3 regions of the Enterobacter sp. MG-EB028 genome follow, and region 3 is predicted to be linked to each of the others. Evidence: predicted binding sites of a transcription regulator. Region 3 holds the regulator's gene; each other region holds the start of a gene.

Region 1 (5,774 bases), 1.4 Mb from region 3:
CCGCTGCGCCAGCATCTGGGTGAGCTGTTCGCCAGTAAAGGCGCCGTTACCGCCGATGGTACCCACCTCACGCAGCTGCTTGCCGATCCAGAGCGGGCAGAGCGGCAAGGTCTCCTGGTCACCGGTATAGCGAACGGCTTCACGGATCAAACCCGGCCACGCGTCGGCGGCAGGCGTTGGCAATGCAAAACGTTCCGCCACGGCCATCACCCACTGACACCACTGCGCCATGTCGTCAGCATCGGCAATCTGGATGTTGTCTTCATATTCGCTGTAAACTGCCTGCTCGGCCAGTTCCGGCTCCATTTCCTGGAAGTCCGCCAGCGATTCGCGGTCGCCCGTCAGCACGACGGTCAGCGACAGCGGCATTGACGGCACGGAGACAGGAAGAGGGCGAGACTCATCGTAACCGACCCAGTCAAAGCGCTGTTGGGTCACAATGGTTTTCAGGCGCATCCACAGCAGCGGCTGCGAGAGCAGGGTGCGCAGTGAGATGATGAGCACGCCGCCGTTTGCGCGATGCACCAGCCCCGGCTGCAGGGAAAGCTCGCCGTTAAACTGGCGCAGACAGCCAAAGAGCTGTTCAGCCTCGACCCAATTAGCGGTTATCACCTCGCCTTTAGCAGCAAAACGACCGTCGGCCTGGCCCGCCGGTTCGAAGGTAATATTATTCCCCGCGATACGATACTGGCCGCCAAAGACCGCGTTGGTGTCCGGCTGCAGCTGGCGCATGGCATCCCCAAGCAGCGTCAGATATTCCGCTTCTTCCGGGGCTTTCAGCAGCATGAAGGGCGATGTCGCCCACGGACTTAACGCCTGCTCCAGCGCATAATGTAAGCGTGGTTGCGTATCGCTAAGGATGAATTCGTGTTCTTTTGCGAGATCGGGCTGTGCAAACAGTTCCTGATAGCTCTCGGCATCCGGAACAAGGTCACGCCATGCTAGTTTCGTAATGGTCAAAGTTGATGTTTTTTAGTCAGATGTAAAAGCGTGGAGTATACCGTAAGCGGGGGGCTCTACCCAAGCAGGATCGGGTATTTCAGCAGGCGGATTGGCCGCATTCACTCACAGGATATGATTTCTTTTCAGCAGATTGCTAAAAAACTGATATTCTGAACAGAGTTACGTGGTAACACTGAGATCGCAATGAAATATCAACAACTGGAAAATCTCGAAAGCGGCTGGAAATGGAAGTACCTGGTCAAAAAGCACCGTGAAGGGGAGCTGATCACCTGCTACATCGAAGCCAGCGCTGCGCAAGAAGCCGTGGATATTTTGCTGACCCTCGAAAATGAACCGGTACAGGTTAATGGCTGGATTGAGAAGCACATTAATCCTGCGTTGCTAAACCGGATGAAGCAAACTATCCGCGCGCGACGTAAACGGCATTTTAATGCTGAGCATCAGCATACCCGGAAAAAGTCCATCGATCTTGAATTCGTGGTCTGGCAGCGTCTGGCTGGGCTGGCGCAACGGCGTGGTAAGACCCTGTCGGAAACCATCGTGCAGTTGATTGAGGATGCCGAACATAAAGAGAAGTACGCTAACCAGATGTCGTCGCTGAAAAACGACCTTCAGGCGTTGTTGGGCAAAAAGTAGATTTTTGTTTTCTTAAGACAATAAAAAACCCCGCATGGCGGGGTTTTTTTTATAAGACGATAACTTATGCCGCTGGCTGAGTTACAACGTCTTTAACGCCTTTAACTTCGATCTCTACGCGACGATCTGGTGCCAGGCAGTCGATCAGTGCAGCGCGAGCTTTAACGTTGTCACAGGTGTTGCCAGTAACTGGGTTAGATTCGCCCATACCACGTGGGGAGATCTTGTTAGCTGGGATACCTTTAGAGATCAGGTAATCAACAACAGACTGAGCACGTTTCTCAGACAGTTTCTGGTTGTAAGCGTCAGAACCGATGCGGTCGGTGAAGCCCAGAACCACTACAGAACCGTCTTTAGGATCCAGGTTGCTCAGCTGGGTGTACAGCTGATCCAGTGCCTGCTGACCTTCTGGTTTCAGGGTCGCTTTGTTGAAGTTGAACAGAACGTCAGACTTCAGAGTGAAGTGCTTGGTCTGTACTTCTGGAGCTGGAGCCGGCGCTGGAGCAACAACTGGTGCTGCATCTTCCTGCTGGCCGAAACGGTAGGAAACACCTACGCTCAGCATGCCGTTGTCTGGACGAACGCCAACGGTAGCACCGTCACCGATGTTGTTAACCCACTGGTATTCCAGACGGGTAGCGATGTCACGGGTCATAGCCCACTCAACGCCACCAGCGAATACTGGGGAAACGCCAGTGTCATGGTCGTCGCCAGCGATGTTGTTGCTGGAGTCTGCACGCCATACCATGCCGCCCAGACGGGTGTACACGTCCAGATCGTCAGTTACTGGGTAACCCAGTTTAGCGGTCAGCTGAACGCCCTGAGCTTTGAAAGCGCCATTGATGGTATCGCCTTTGTATGGCATACGACCTAACCAGTCGTAACCCATTTCAAAGCCAACATACGGGTTAACCTGATAGCCACCGAACGCACCTGCACCAAGCTGGCTCTCGTGAGTAGGGCCATCGTTGTTCAGGCTGCTGTTGTACCAGCCAGTGTCATGGAACTGAGACCAGCCCAGTTTACCACCTGCATACCAGGTATTATCTTTCGGAGCGGCCTGCGCTACGGTAGCGAAGCCAGCCAGTGCCACTGCAATCGCGATAGCTGTCTTTTTCATTTTTTGCGCCTCGTTATCATCCAAAATTCGCCATGAAGGTCTCAAGAGAGAATCACGGTTAAATCCTTCACCGGGGGGCGTGGTCAAATATAAATCTACCGATATCTTCGGCTTAGGCCGAGCACCCCTGGCGATGTAAAGTCTACAACGTAGCTGAAAACTTACAAGTGTGAAGTCTGTCAGGCATATGAAAAAAAAAGTTCCGTATACCTATTATTTAACATTTTTAGAACGAATTTTGTGCAATAAAATTAAGGAGAACCGCACCAGACAAGCCTTGCCGGAATTTTGAGGCCGGGAACTAAAACCGCATCTTGCGGTCAAAAAAAATTCCAGGAAAAATCTTAATTTCACTCAATGATACAAATTTGAGTGAATTTTTAGCCCAGAAAGTTGTCCTCTGCGATAAGAATCTGGACGAACCGGGCGCATGATAAACCCGATCGCATTCCCTTCTTCAGCCGCTTCGGTCAGACGAAAATGTTCCTCTTCCGTCAATTCTTCCGGTAACCACCCGATCACCACGCTGTAATTTCCGGTGCGCAACGCTCGAATCATCGACTCGACGGTATCACACGGTGAAAGTTGGTTGATCTGCATCACCTTAGCCAGGGGCAGGCCTGCGGACTGCACCCATTCACGGCTCAGTTTCTGCTGTGGCGTCAGCCAGAGTTGCCAGCGAGATTGCTGACCAAGCTGCTGTAATAGCGGCAGCAGCAGGAGTTGGGTCAACAGGGGCTGGTCTTCACGATAAACCACTTCACTAATAAGCCCCGTCGAAGCACCACCAACGGCGTTTTGCGCGACATTGCCCGCGGTAGAGGTGAGAGAAGTTGAGCGATTTGCATAGCCTGAAGTGTACATTTTCATTCCAGCCCTGTAGTTACTGTATGAATATACAGTAACCCCTGTATGCATAAAGATCAACCTCATTTTCGGAAAGCGACTCGCAAAATTCATTCAATATTGATGCCCTTCGAAAAATCATCTTGCTCAACGACGCTAAGTTGCCTATTTTCCTGCTAACGGATCCGCTAGTAAGAAACTTCGTTGTTACTTTATGATTTTGAAGGGAAATATCATGAAAAAGATATCTTATGAACGGATTTATAAATCCCAGGAATACCTCTCACCGCTGGGTGAAATTCATCATCGTGCGCTGTTCGGCGGCTATACCCTGGCGGTGGATGACGCGGTTTTTGCCATGGTGTCAGATGGCGAGCTTTACCTCCGAGCCTGTGAAGAAAGCGCCAAATACTGTGTAAAAAATGCTGCGTCTTTTTTGACCCTGATGAAGCGGGGTCGCCCGGTGCTTCTCAACTATTACCGGGTGGATGACGGGTTATGGCAGGACAGGGAGCGTCTGCTTCAGCTCTCTTCGTTCGCGCTCAATGCGGCGAGAAAAGAGCGTTATCAGCGCCATCAGCGCAATCGACTTAAAGATCTGCCAAACCTGACCTTTCAGCTGGAAGTGTTGCTCCTTGAAGCGGGCATTGCCAACGAAGAAACGCTGCGGGCGCTTGGTGCCAGGGAGAGCTGGCTGAAAATGCGGGCGAAAAATAAAGCGCTTAGTATCAAAGTGCTTTTCGCGCTGGAAGGGGCTATTGAAGGGCTACATGAGGCGGCACTCCCGGCCGGCATTCGCCGGGAGTTGACGGAGTGGTTTAATGCGCTGCCTGCGCCACAGGAAAATCACTCCTCAAGGTAGCGATTTGCTGTTGCAGCCGGCAAATTTCAGGCAGCAAGGCGATGAGCAGGCCAATCTGCTGTAACACCAGAGGCGCTTTGCTGTCGTTTCCGGGCTCCAGATGCGCTATACGTTGCGTCAGTTCATCCAGCGCTTGTCTCACGCGCGGTTCATCGGCTGGCCGGTGATGCAAAGCGTCATCGACATAACAGACCGCGTCATCCAGCAGGCTGAGGATACCCGGGTTGGTCAGTTTCTCGCGGTGGGCACCCAGCGTCGAAATATAGCTCGTGAAGGTATGGTTCAGGCAGAGCAGCCGGAAAGCCGTCTCACGGATCTCCGCCGTGGCGCGCGGCTCCGTTGACATGTTGGAGACGACCGAGGCCAGCTCGGCATCGCTGTTGTGCGCATCGCGGCGGGCTATACGGTAAGCCAGACGGTTATCGCGACCCTGATGGTATTGCTCAAGGATGGCATCCAGATATCGACAGTTGGCGTTCATGGCCCTGTCTAACACGCGCGGTAAGTTACGGAAACGCCAGTCCGGCCAGATAAAGCTGACCGCGGCCCAGGCGATGGCGCAGCCAATAAGGGTATCGATCACACGGGGCAGGGCGACCTCGAAACCTTCACCCAGCAGGTTAAAGCAGAGCAGAACCAGCAGCGTGATGAACATGGTGGCATGAGCGTACTGTACGTTGCGAAACGCGAAGAACAACACGCCGGTGATCACGATCAGGATCAGCTGTCCTTCAATAGACGGCACGAAATAGAGCACCGGAAGGCCGATTGCGACGCCGACCAGCGTGCCGATAATGCGCAGCGCCAGGCGGTGTCGGGTGGCGTTATAGTTCGGCTGGCAGACGAACAGGCTGGTCAGCAGGATCCAGTAGCCGTGGTGCAAACCGGTTATCTGGATAAAAGCATACCCCACGCATAAGACCACGGACATTCGCACCGCGTGGCGAAACAGCGCCGACTCCGGCGTAAAATTGCGGCTCAGCCGCAGCCACATATCGCTAACGCCATGCACGCTGTCATCAGCGAGCTGGTTGTCTATCTCATTGCCCGGCATTGCCATCGCCTGCTCGGACTCAATCGTCGCCAGCTGTGCATCAATCGCCCGCAGGTTGTTCAGCAGAAAACCCAGCGCTTTGATCTGTTCCGGTGACGTTCCACTGGCCTGCACGCGGTCGAGCGCCGCATCAAGATGGCTAAATACCCGTTCGAAGCGTGAGTCATGCTGATAGGGCGTGCGCAGCAGAATGGATCGTGCGAGCTGCTGGCATGCCTGAGACTGCATGGACAGCAGGCGCTGGAAGCGGAACATCACGTCGCTGTAGCGGAACTTCTCGCGCAGAGCGGCGT
Region 2 (5,774 bases), 580 kb from region 3:
CTTACGCACAAAAAGACGAAATCCGAGGCGTTGTTCCAGATCGCTGAACTGGTGAGAAAGGGCGGACTGGGTCTGGTGCAGCGTGGCCGCAGCCGCCGCGAGCGAACCGCAGTTCCGCAACGCTTGTAGCGTTTTCAGGTGTTTAATCTCGATCATGAAAGTCCTTCACTCCGCCATGAACATTTTGCGCTTGAGGAATATACAGTACCTGCCAATTATAGAAGTGTAAACATCTGGACGTCTAAATAACGAATTTCACAAGGGGCACACCATGACAATCCGCAATCACACTCTCGGTTTCCCTCGCGTTGGCCTGCGTCGCGAGTTGAAAAAAGCGCAAGAAAGCTACTGGGCGGGCAACGCCTCCCGTGAAGAACTACTGGCGGTGGGGCGGGAGCTGCGCGCCCGCCACTGGGATCAGCAAAAACAGGCGGGCATTGACCTGCTGCCGGTGGGCGACTTCGCCTGGTACGACCATGTTCTGACGACCAGCCTGCTGCTTGGCAACGTACCGGCTCGTCATCAGAACAAAGATGGATCGGTGGATATTGATACCCTGTTTCGCATCGGCCGTGGCCGCGCACCAACGGGTGAGCCAGCGGCAGCGGCGGAAATGACCAAGTGGTTTAATACCAACTATCACTATATGGTGCCGGAGTTCGTCAAAGGCCAGCAGTTTAAGCTGACCTGGACGCAGCTTCTGGAGGAGGTGGATGAAGCACTGGCGCTGGGACACCAGGTGAAGCCCGTATTGCTGGGGCCGGTAACCTACCTGTGGCTGGGTAAAGTGAAGGGCGAGCAGTTTGACCGCCTCAGCCTGCTGAACGATATTCTTCCGGTCTATAAGCAGGTGCTGATTGAGCTGGGCAAGCGCGGTATCCAGTGGGTGCAAATCGACGAGCCTGCGCTGGTGCTGGAGCTTCCCCAGGTTTGGCTCGATGCCTTCAAACCGGCGTATGACGCGCTCGCCGGACAGGTAAAACTCCTGCTCACGACCTATTTCGAAGGCGTGACGCCGAACCTGAAGACCATTACCGCGCTGCCGGTTCAGGGCCTTCACGTTGACCTGGTTCACGGTAAGGACGATGTGGTGGAACTGCACAAGCGCCTGCCCGCAGACTGGCTGCTCTCCGCCGGTCTGGTCAACGGCCGTAACGTCTGGCGCGCCGATCTGACCGAAAAATACGCACAGATTAAAGACATCGTCGGCAAACGTGAGCTGTGGGTTGCATCCTCTTGCTCGCTGCTGCACAGCCCAATCGATCTCAGCGTGGAGACCCGCCTCGACCCTGAAGTGAAAAGCTGGTTTGCCTTCGCCCTGCAAAAATGCGAAGAGCTAACACTGCTGCGCGACGCGCTGAACAGCGGCGACACGGCGGCGATCACCGAGTGGAGCGCTCCGATCCAGGCGCGTCGTCACTCGTCCCGCGTGCACAACCCGGCGGTGGAAAAACGTCTGGCGGCCATCACCGCCCAGGACAGCCAGCGCCAGAGCCCGTATGAGGTACGTGCCGAAGCCCAGCGCGCCCGCTTCAACCTTCCCGCGTGGCCGACCACGACGATCGGCTCCTTCCCACAGACTACGGAGATCCGCGGCCTGCGTCTGGACTTCAAAAAGGGCAATCTGGATGCGAACCACTACCGCACCGGCATCGCGGAACACATCAAGCAGGCGATTATCGAGCAGGAGCGCCTGGGGCTGGACGTGCTGGTGCACGGCGAAGCCGAGCGTAACGATATGGTGGAATACTTCGGTGAACACCTGGACGGCTTCGTCTTTACCCAAAACGGCTGGGTGCAGAGCTACGGCTCCCGCTGCGTGAAGCCGCCGGTGGTCATCGGTGACGTCAGCCGTCCGGAACCGATCACGGTTGAGTGGGCGAAGTACGCGCAGTCCCTGACCGACAAGCCGGTGAAAGGCATGCTCACCGGCCCGGTTACCATTCTCTGCTGGTCGTTCCCGCGTGAAGACGTGACCCGCGAGACCATTGCCAAACAGATTGCGCTGGCGCTGCGTGATGAAGTGGCGGATCTGGAAGCGGCGGGGATTGGCATCATCCAGATTGACGAACCGGCGCTGCGCGAGGGTTTACCGCTGCGCCGCAGCGACTGGGATGCTTACCTGCAGTGGGGCGTGGAAGCGTTCCGCATCAACGCTGCGGTGGCTAAGGACGATACCCAGATCCACACCCACATGTGTTACTGCGAATTTAACGACATCATGGATTCGATTGCCGCGCTGGACGCTGACGTGATCACCATCGAGACCTCGCGTTCAGACATGGAGCTGCTGGAGTCGTTTGAAGAGTTCGACTATCCGAATGAAATCGGGCCGGGCGTGTACGACATTCATTCTCCGAACGTCCCGAGCGTGGAGTGGATTGAAGCCCTGCTGAAAAAAGCGGCCCAGCGCATCCCTGCAGAGCGCCTGTGGGTGAACCCGGACTGCGGACTGAAAACGCGCGGCTGGCCAGAGACGCGCGCGGCGCTCGCCAACATGGTGAAGGCGGCGCAGAATTTGCGTCAGGCGTAGGTGCTGGATTGCCCGGTAAGGCGTAGCCGCCACCGGGCTTTTTTGTTATTACGCCTTCTTACCGCCGTACTGGCTAAACCACGCCAGCATCCGCTGCCAGCCATCTTTAGCCGATTCAGCGTGATAGCTCGGACGATAATCCGCGTTAAACGCATGCCCGGCATCCGGATACACCACGATCTCCGCCTTCGCATTGGCCGCACGGAGCGCATGGCGCATGGTCTCTACCGAATCCAGCGAAATACCAGTGTCCTGTCCACCGTAAAGCCCTAACACGGGGGCATTTAACTCGGTGGCGATATCGACGGGATGTTTCGGTGAATTCAGCGTTTTTTCACCCACCAGTTTGCCGTACCAGGCGACAGCGGCTTTGAGCTGCGGGTTATGCGCGGCATACAGCCAGCTAATGCGTCCGCCCCAGCAGAAACCGGTGACCAGCAGACGATGCGGATCGCCGCCGTTGCGCGCCGCCCAGCTGGCGACGTGATCGAGATCGGCCAGCACCTGCGCGTCCGGGACTTTGCTGACCAGGTTGCTGAGCAATGTTGGAATATCGCTGTAGTCGTTCGGATCGCCCTGACGGAAGTAGAGCTCTGGCGCAACGGCCAGATACCCTTCCAGCGCCAGCCGGCGGCAGAGGTCGCGAATGTGTTCGTGAACACCAAATATCTCCTGAATCACAATCACGATGGGCAGCGGGCCGTCTGCCGATTTTGGCCGTGCGTGATAAGCAGGCATATTCTCCCCCTGCGAGGGAATGGAGGTCTCACCCGCGGTAATTGCCGCTTCTGGCGTCGACACGATGGTTGAAGCATGTGGGGCCGCAGCAGGTGCAAAACCGATTTTTTCAGTCATGGCATTCTCCGTACCAATGAGTTAGCGCAAAGGTAAATATAGACACCAGGTTAACAACTCACAGTGCCTTAAACGGTCTATCTTTTGTGCAGCACCTGGCGATATAACTTGTTAATGTGATGTAAATCACTTTTTTATGGAAATTCAATGTAATCATTTTCATTCATGGTGAGGTGCGTCACGAAAATATGCTTACTGCTTCTGTAAAGTACCGTTTTACTTCTTCTGACTAACCGACCCACAGAGGAGTCACCTATGTCTAAGTCTGATGTTTTTCATCTCGGCCTCACTAAAAACGATTTACAAGGGGCTACGCTCGCTATCGTCCCTGGCGATCCGGAGCGTGTGGAAAAGATCGCCGCGCTGATGGATAAGCCGGTCAAGCTGGCTGCCCATCGTGAATTCACCACCTGGCGCGCAGAGCTGGATGGCAAAGCGGTGATTGTGTGCTCTACCGGTATCGGTGGCCCGTCTACCTCGATTGCGGTTGAAGAGCTGGCGCAACTGGGCATTCGTACTTTCCTGCGTATCGGTACCACCGGCGCTATTCAGCCGCACATCAACGTCGGCGACGTGCTGGTGACGACCGCGTCCGTGCGTCTGGACGGCGCGAGCCTGCACTTTGCGCCGATGGAATTCCCGGCAGTGGCTGATTTCGAGTGCACCACCGCGCTGGTTGAAGCGGCGAAATCCGTGGGCGCAACCACTCACGTGGGCGTAACCGCCTCTTCCGATACCTTCTACCCGGGCCAGGAGCGTTACGACACCTTCTCTGGCCGCGTGGTAAGCCGCTTCAAAGGCTCAATGGAAGAGTGGCAGTCTATGGGCGTGATGAACTACGAAATGGAATCCGCAACGCTGCTGACCATGTGCGCAAGCCAGGGTCTGCGTGCCGGTATGGTGGCGGGCGTTATCGTCAACCGTACCCAGCAGGAGATCCCGAACGCCGAAACCATGAAGCAGACCGAAAGTCATGCGGTGAAAATCGTGGTTGAAGCGGCTCGCCGCCTGATCTAGTTCTCCTCTCTGAGATAAAAGGCCGACGCGTTCGGCCTTTATTTTTTGCGTAGCGCCTCGCAGGAAAACCCTTTCAAACTGGACGTTTATACAGCACAATCTTATTTTGTGCGGGTAATACGTTGATGCAGGGGGCATTGTGGATATCTCAATCCTGATTTATGCGGTGATTGCGCTGGCGGGCGTAGGGATAGGCTGGCTGATTTCCAGTTACCAGCACGCGCAGCAGAAAGCCGAGCAGCTGGCTGAGCGGGAAGAGATCGTCGCCGAGCTTAGCGCGGCAAAACAACAGGTTGCGCTGAGCGACCACTGGCGCGACGAGTGCGAGCTGCTCAATAACGAACTGCGTAACCTGCGTGATATCAATACCTCGCTGGAGGCCGATCTCCGCGAAGTGACTACCCGCCTTGAGTCCACTCAGTTGCACGCCGAAGACAAAATCCGCCAGATGATCAACAGCGAGCAGCGCCTCAGCGAGCAGTTTGAGAACCTCGCTAACCGCATTTTCGAGCACAGCAACCGCCGCGTTGACGAACAGAATCGCCAGAGCCTGAACAGCCTCCTGACGCCGCTGCGCGAACAGCTGGACGGCTTTCGCCGTCAGGTGCAGGACAGCTTTGGTCAGGAAGCCCGCGAGCGCCACACGCTGGCCCATGAGATTCGCAATCTTCAGCAGCTGAATGCGCAGATGGCACAGGAGGCGGTCAACCTGACGCGGGCGCTGAAAGGCGATAACAAAACTCAGGGTAACTGGGGGGAAGTGGTACTTACCCGCGTGCTGGAAGCCTCCGGCCTGCGGGAAGGATATGAATACGAAACGCAGGTAAGTATCGAAAACGACGCCCGCTCGCGCATGCAGCCGGATGTGATTGTGCGGCTGCCACAGGGCAAAGATGTGGTCATTGACGCCAAAATGACGCTGGTGGCTTATGAGCGTTACTTCAATGCCGAAGATGACTACACGCGCGAATCGGCGCTGCAGGAGCACATTGCTTCCGTGCGTAACCATATTCGCCTGCTGGGCAGAAAGGATTATCAGCAGCTGCCGGGGCTGCGCTCGCTGGACTACGTGCTGATGTTTATCCCGGTCGAACCCGCGTTTTTGCTGGCGCTCGACAGACAGCCTGAGCTTATCACTGAAGCGCTGAAAAATAACATTATGCTGGTCAGCCCCACCACGCTGTTAGTGGCCTTGCGGACCATTGCCAACCTGTGGCGCTATGAGCACCAGAGCCGCAATGCCCAGCAGATTGCCGATCGCGCCAGCAAGCTGTACGACAAAATGCGTCTGTTCGTGGACGATATGTCTTCCGTCGGACAAAGCCTGGACCGTGCGCAGGATAACTACCGCCAGGCGATGAAAAAGCTC
Region 3 (5,774 bases):
TATCCCCCAAACAGGCGCGAACTATTGCTGTGAATAAAGATAAAAAGACCCGCCAATTCACTCCCTAAGTAAAATTCCCTTACGGCCTGTTGTAATTTGTGACGGCCCTCAATATTTATAGAAGAGGAAATTATTTTTTCACAGGTTTTCCATCATGTGGGCCAAAAAATTGAGGGGGATGATCTACCCAGCGGTCCTCTCGCGTGGCGGCATAGACCGGGTTGAGCGGATAGTAGATGCGATTTTGCTTCTTGTTGGCCTCACCCACCACCAGTAACCGAACCTCTTCGTCCGTATTGTTGATAAAGGTGTGGCACACGCCCGTTCCGGCGGGAAAGCCCACGCTGTCACCGGGTTCAAGCTTCCACAAATAGCCATTAATCCAGGCTTCGGGATAGCCCTCAAGCACGTAGATAAACTCTTCTTCGTCACTTTCCGCATGGGGATAGGACGTCCGACGTCCTGGCGGTAAACGCTCATGATGGATGCCTATGCGCCTGAGGCCCAGGCTGCGAGCCAGCGGTGCACCGATGGAAAAAAGCTCGTTACTGTCGGGGTAGGTGGCGTCATCTGGCCCTTCTACCTCGCGCCAGTGCGTAATACAGTCTGGTTTTTTCATGGTTACATTCCCGGTTTGCGATGCGCCAGGTATAGCACAGCCTGGCGGATATCGGTGTTTTTGCCATAACATGATAAAGTGAGGGTTTTACATCCCAGAACATCCGAGGTGCTAAATGGATAAGTCCACAAAAGAGCTGTTAGCGCAGGCCGAAAAGCTGTGCGCGCAACGCAATGTGCGCCTGACCCCGCAGCGCCTTGAAGTCTTGCGCCTGATGAGCCTGCAACAGGGGGCAATCAGCGCCTACGATCTGCTCGACCTGCTCCGTGAAAGCGAGCCGCAGGCTAAACCGCCCACGGTGTATCGCGCGCTGGATTTCCTGCTGGAACAAGGGTTTGTGCATAAGGTCGAATCCACAAACAGCTATGTGCTGTGCCATCTTTTCGATCAGCCAACCCACACATCGGCGATGTTTATTTGCGACCGCTGCGGCGTGGTAAAAGAAGAAGGCGCAGAGGGCGTAGAGGACATTATGCACACGCTGGCGGCAAGGATGGGTTTTGCCCTGCGTCATAACGTGATTGAAGCACACGGGTTGTGTTCAGCATGCGTAGAGGTGGAAGCCTGTCGGCATCAGGATGCGTGTCAGCACGACCACTCAATTCTGGTGAAGAAAAAGCCGCGTTAACGGCAAAAGAAAAGGCGGCCTGAAGCCGCCTGTGTGGGTTATTCAGCGTTACCAACGATAGTCGTTACGGGTTTCCCAGTCTTTGACTTCGTTTTCCGCCTGATCTTTCGCGTAGCCGTAACGTTCCTGAATTTTACCGACAAGCTGATCGCGTTTACCTTCAATGACGGTCATATCGTCATCGGTCAGCTTACCCCACTGTTCTTTCGCTTTACCTTTGAACTGCTTCCAGTTGCCGCCGATTTCGTCTTTATTCATCATCGTGTCCTCTTAGTTAAGCGTCGGGTCGTAACGTCCGTTACGTTCTTTTCTGCTGGACGTGATAATTATTGTAGTTAAGGATTCGGCGGTTGGTTTCATATTCGGAATCTTTAACCGTCACGATATATCGTGGCGGGAGGGAAGCCAGGTATTATTTTGCCAGTGACGGTGCCAGATAAAGGCAAGCGACAGGCCGCGCAGAGAGAGGAAGACCGCAAGCGCCAGCCACAAACCGTGATTACCCAGCCAGGGTAGCGTCAGCAGCGTCAGACCAAACCCCGCCGCCGCGACCGCCATACTGTTGCGCATTTCCGCCCCGCGCGTCGCGCCGATAAACATGCCGTCCAGCAGATAGCACCAGACGCCTACTACCGGCAAAATAACCTGCCAGACGATGTAGCGGTCCGCCAGTTCGCGTAAAGCCGGTAACGAAGTGAGCAATGCAATAATGTCACGGCCAAAACAGGCGTAAATCAGTGCGAATGCCAGCGCGACCAGGCCCGACTGGCGGCAGGCCGCACGCCAGACATCCCGAAGCTGCCCGCTTTCCCGCGCGCCGTACGCCTGCCCGGAATGCGCCTCAACGGCATAGGCGAAGCCGTCCAGCGCGTAGGCGGTGAACGTCAGCAATGTCATCAGGACTGCATTCACCGCAACGATTTCTGGCCCCAGTCGAGCCCCAAAGACCGTCAGAGCGCCGAAACAGATCTGAAGCAGCAGCGAACGCAGCATGATGTCACGGTTGAGCGCCAGCAGCCTGCGGATATTGCCGCGCCATGCTGTTTTGAGCAGCGCAAGGGAGATCCCGCGCATCGCCAGCACGCGCCAGACCATCCACAAGCCAATGAAAAAGGTCCCGTATTCTGCAATCGCCGTCGCCAGTGCCGCCCCGCGTACGTCCATATGCAGGCCTATCACCAGCCAGAGATCGAGCACAATGTTGAGAAGGTTTCCCACGACCAGCAAAATCACTGGCGCACGGGCATATTGCACGCCCAGTAACCAACCCAGCAGAACCAGGTTTGCCAGCGAAGCGGGCGCGCTAAGCCAGCGAATTTCCAGGAAGCGACGCGCCTGCTCCAGTACCGCCTCGCTGCCGCCAACGACCTGGAGTGCAAGGTCGATCAGGGGCGTGCGCAGTAAAACAATCAACATTCCCGCGCCCAGCGCCAGGATCAGCGGCTGCACCAGCGCACGCGCCAGACGTAACGGGTCTTTCGCACCGTACGCCTGTGCCGTGAGCCCGGTAGTACTCATACGTAAAAAGAGCAGCAGCATAAACAGGAAGCTGGTTGCCGTCGCCCCAATCGCCACGCCGCCAAGATAAACAGGGGAATCGAGATGACCAATAACGGCCGTGTCGACCAGACCCAGCAAGGGCACGGTGATATTGGAGAAAATCATCGGCAGGGCAAGACGCCACAATGCCTTATCTGAAGCCGTCAGCAGTGACATGAGAAATACCGGGAATGGAAGACGAAGCAGGCTACAGCGAAAGCGTAGCCTGTCAGGAAGAGATTACAGCCATTCGCCGTTGCGAATCACGCCTACTGCCAGACCTTCAATGGAGAAGCTCTGTTCGCGGAGGTCGACCACAATCGGGGTGAACTCGTTGTTTTCAGGCAACAGCTGGACGGTGTTACCCTGTTTTTTCAGGCGCTTAACGGTCACTTCGTCATCAATGCGCGCCACCACCACCTGGCCGTTCCGCACATCCTGCGTTTTGTGAACGGCCAGCAGGTCGCCATCAAGAATGCCGATGTCTTTCATCGACATCCCGCTAACGCGCAGCAGGAAATCAGCGCTCGGCTTGAACATACCAGGATCGACCTGGTAGTGGCCTTCTATATGCTGTTGTGCCAGCAGCGGTTCACCTGCGGCAACGCGGCCTATCAGAGGAATGCCCGTCTCTTCTTCCACCAGCAGGCGGATACCACGCGACGCGCCTGACACAATCTCAATTACACCCTTACGCGCCAGCGCTTTCAGGTGTTCCTCGGCAGCATTCGGAGAACGGAAGCCCAGACGCTGCGCGATTTCCGCACGCGTGGGTGGCATACCCGTCTGGCCGATATGATCCCGAATGAGATCAAACACCTCTTGCTGCCTGGTCGTTAATGCTTTCATTCCGCCCCCTGGGTGTATATACAGTTATGCTGTGAGTATATACAGTCAAAGGCGATTTTGGAACCAAAAACTGCACAAAAAACCAGGGACTTAATTATTCCTCGAGGCTCATCGGAAATGTGACCAAAGCAGCGTGACCCAGGTAATAGCTGCAGTGATAATTGCCAGCAGCACAGCGGCAGAACCCATATCTTTCGCGCGGCCAGAAAGCTCGTGGAAATCTGAGCCGATCCGGTCAACAACGGCCTCAATAGCGCTATTGAGAATTTCCACTATCATCACCAGAAGTACGGAACCGATGAGAAGCACGCGGGTAATGGCATCTACATCAAGGAAACAGGCGATGATAACCGCGACGATAGCGGCGACACCTTCCTGGCGAAAAGCAGCTTCATTAACCCACGCGGCACGGAAACCTTTCCATGAATAGCCAGCGGCTTTGATGATACGCGTTAACCCAGTGGTATTATTGGCCATTAAAAGAACCTTTTTTAAAAAAGAGCGTCAGTAACAGGAGCAGCAGCGCGTTTCGCTGCCGCCTGAAGTATGACGGGTAACAACAGAAATTTTGCGCGCTTTCTGTTATCCTTGCGCCGCAATTGCATTATTAACCAGAGGCTTTACATCGTTTATGTCCGGCTGGCCACGAATTTACTACAAATTACTTAATTTACCATTAAGCATCCTGGTAAAAAGCAAGTCTATCCCAGCAGAACCCGCGCTGGAACTGGGGCTCGATACGTCGCGCCCTATTATGTACGTTTTGCCTTATAACTCGAAGGCAGATCTGCTGACGCTTCGCGCCCAGTGTCTGGCGCATGATTTACCCGACCCGCTTGAACCGCTGGAAGTTGACGGCACTTTGCTGCCGCGCTACGTGTTCATCCACGGCGGGCCGCGCGTGTTTACCTATTACACGCCGAAAGAAGAGTCCATCAAGCTGTTCCACGACTATCTCGACCTGCACCGCAGCAATCCTGACCTGGATGTGCAGATGGTGCCGGTATCGGTAATGTTTGGTCGCCGCCCGGGCCGTGAAAAAGGTGAAGAGAACCCACCGCTGCGCATGCTTAACGGCATTCAGAAGTTCTTCGCGGTCTCCTGGCTGGGACGCGACAGCTTTGTGCGATTCTCCCCTTCCGTCTCCCTTCGCCGGATGGCGGACGAGCACGGCACTGACAAGATCATCGCGCAAAAACTGGCGCGCGTGGCGCGTATGCACTTCGCCCGTCAGCGCCTGGCGGCTGTAGGGCCACGCCTCCCGGCGCGTCAGGACCTGTTCAACAAGCTGCTGGCCTCTAAAGCGATTGCCCGCGCCGTTGAAGACGAAGCGCGCAGCAAGAAAATTTCGCATGAGAAAGCCCAGCAGAACGCCATTGCGCTGATGGAGGAGATCGCAGCGAACTTCTCTTACGAGATGATTCGCCTGTCCGATCGTATTCTCGGCTTTACCTGGAACCGCCTGTATCAGGGCATCAACGTTCATAACGCCGAACGTGTGCGGCAGCTGGCGCACGATGGCCATGAGATTGTCTATGTCCCCTGCCACCGCAGCCACATGGACTATCTGCTTCTCTCCTACGTGCTCTATCACCAGGGGCTGGTACCGCCGCACATTGCCGCTGGTATTAACCTGAACTTCTGGCCAGCAGGCCCGATTTTCCGCCGTCTGGGTGCGTTCTTTATTCGTCGTACCTTCAAGGGCAACAAGCTCTACTCCACCGTGTTCCGCGAGTATCTCGGCGAGCTGTTCAGCCGCGGCTATTCAGTGGAGTACTTCGTGGAGGGCGGTCGTTCCCGTACCGGTCGCCTGCTCGATCCGAAGACCGGCACGCTCTCGATGACCATTCAGGCGATGCTGCGCGGAGGAACCCGTCCGATCACGCTGGTGCCAATTTACATTGGCTATGAGCACGTGATGGAAGTGGGCACGTACGCCAAAGAGCTGCGTGGTGCGACCAAAGAGAAAGAGAGCCTGCCGCAGATGCTGCGCGGCCTGAGCAAGTTACGCAACCTGGGTCAGGGCTACGTGAACTTTGGCGAGCCGATGCCGCTGATGACGTATCTGAACCATCATGTTCCGGAGTGGCGCGAGTCTATCGATCCTATCGAAGCGGTTCGTCCGGCCTGGCTGACGCC

Evidence for each region. The regulator LexA, encoded in region 3, represses DNA repair genes until DNA is damaged. The targets are predictions, from matches to a motif close to TNCTGTATGTACATACAGNA.
Region 1: the regulator LexA is predicted to act here: its motif matches at 3,604-3,623, upstream of sulA (SOS-induced cell division inhibitor SulA).
Region 2: the regulator LexA is predicted to act here: its motif matches at 4,482-4,501, upstream of rmuC (DNA recombination protein RmuC).

The regions. Positions count from the first base shown of each region.
Region 1 is NZ_CP195079.1:1,738,877-1,744,650, forward strand. Features, by position in the region: gene ACR42C_RS08135 (AAA family ATPase) at 1-960, opposite strand, end outside; gene matP (macrodomain Ter protein MatP) at 1,147-1,599, shown strand; gene ompA (porin OmpA) at 1,664-2,719, opposite strand; gene sulA (SOS-induced cell division inhibitor SulA) at 3,074-3,583, opposite strand; gene ACR42C_RS08155 (TfoX/Sxy family DNA transformation protein) at 3,801-4,427, shown strand; gene yccS (YccS family putative transporter) at 4,384-5,774, opposite strand, start outside.
Region 2 is NZ_CP195079.1:4,626,440-4,632,213, reverse strand. Features, by position in the region: gene metR (HTH-type transcriptional regulator MetR) at 1-156, opposite strand, end outside; gene metE (5-methyltetrahydropteroyltriglutamate--homocysteine S-methyltransferase) at 272-2,533, shown strand; gene ACR42C_RS21925 (dienelactone hydrolase family protein) at 2,582-3,388, opposite strand; gene udp (uridine phosphorylase) at 3,644-4,405, shown strand; gene rmuC (DNA recombination protein RmuC) at 4,545-5,774, shown strand, end outside.
Region 3 is NZ_CP195079.1:326,980-332,753, reverse strand. Features, by position in the region: gene ACR42C_RS01470 (cupin domain-containing protein) at 131-619, opposite strand; gene zur (zinc uptake transcriptional repressor Zur) at 735-1,247, shown strand; gene ACR42C_RS01460 (CsbD family protein) at 1,296-1,505, opposite strand; gene dinF (MATE family efflux transporter DinF) at 1,626-2,963, opposite strand; gene lexA (transcriptional repressor LexA) at 3,027-3,635, opposite strand; gene ACR42C_RS01445 (diacylglycerol kinase) at 3,744-4,112, opposite strand; gene plsB (glycerol-3-phosphate 1-O-acyltransferase PlsB) at 4,267-5,774, shown strand, end outside.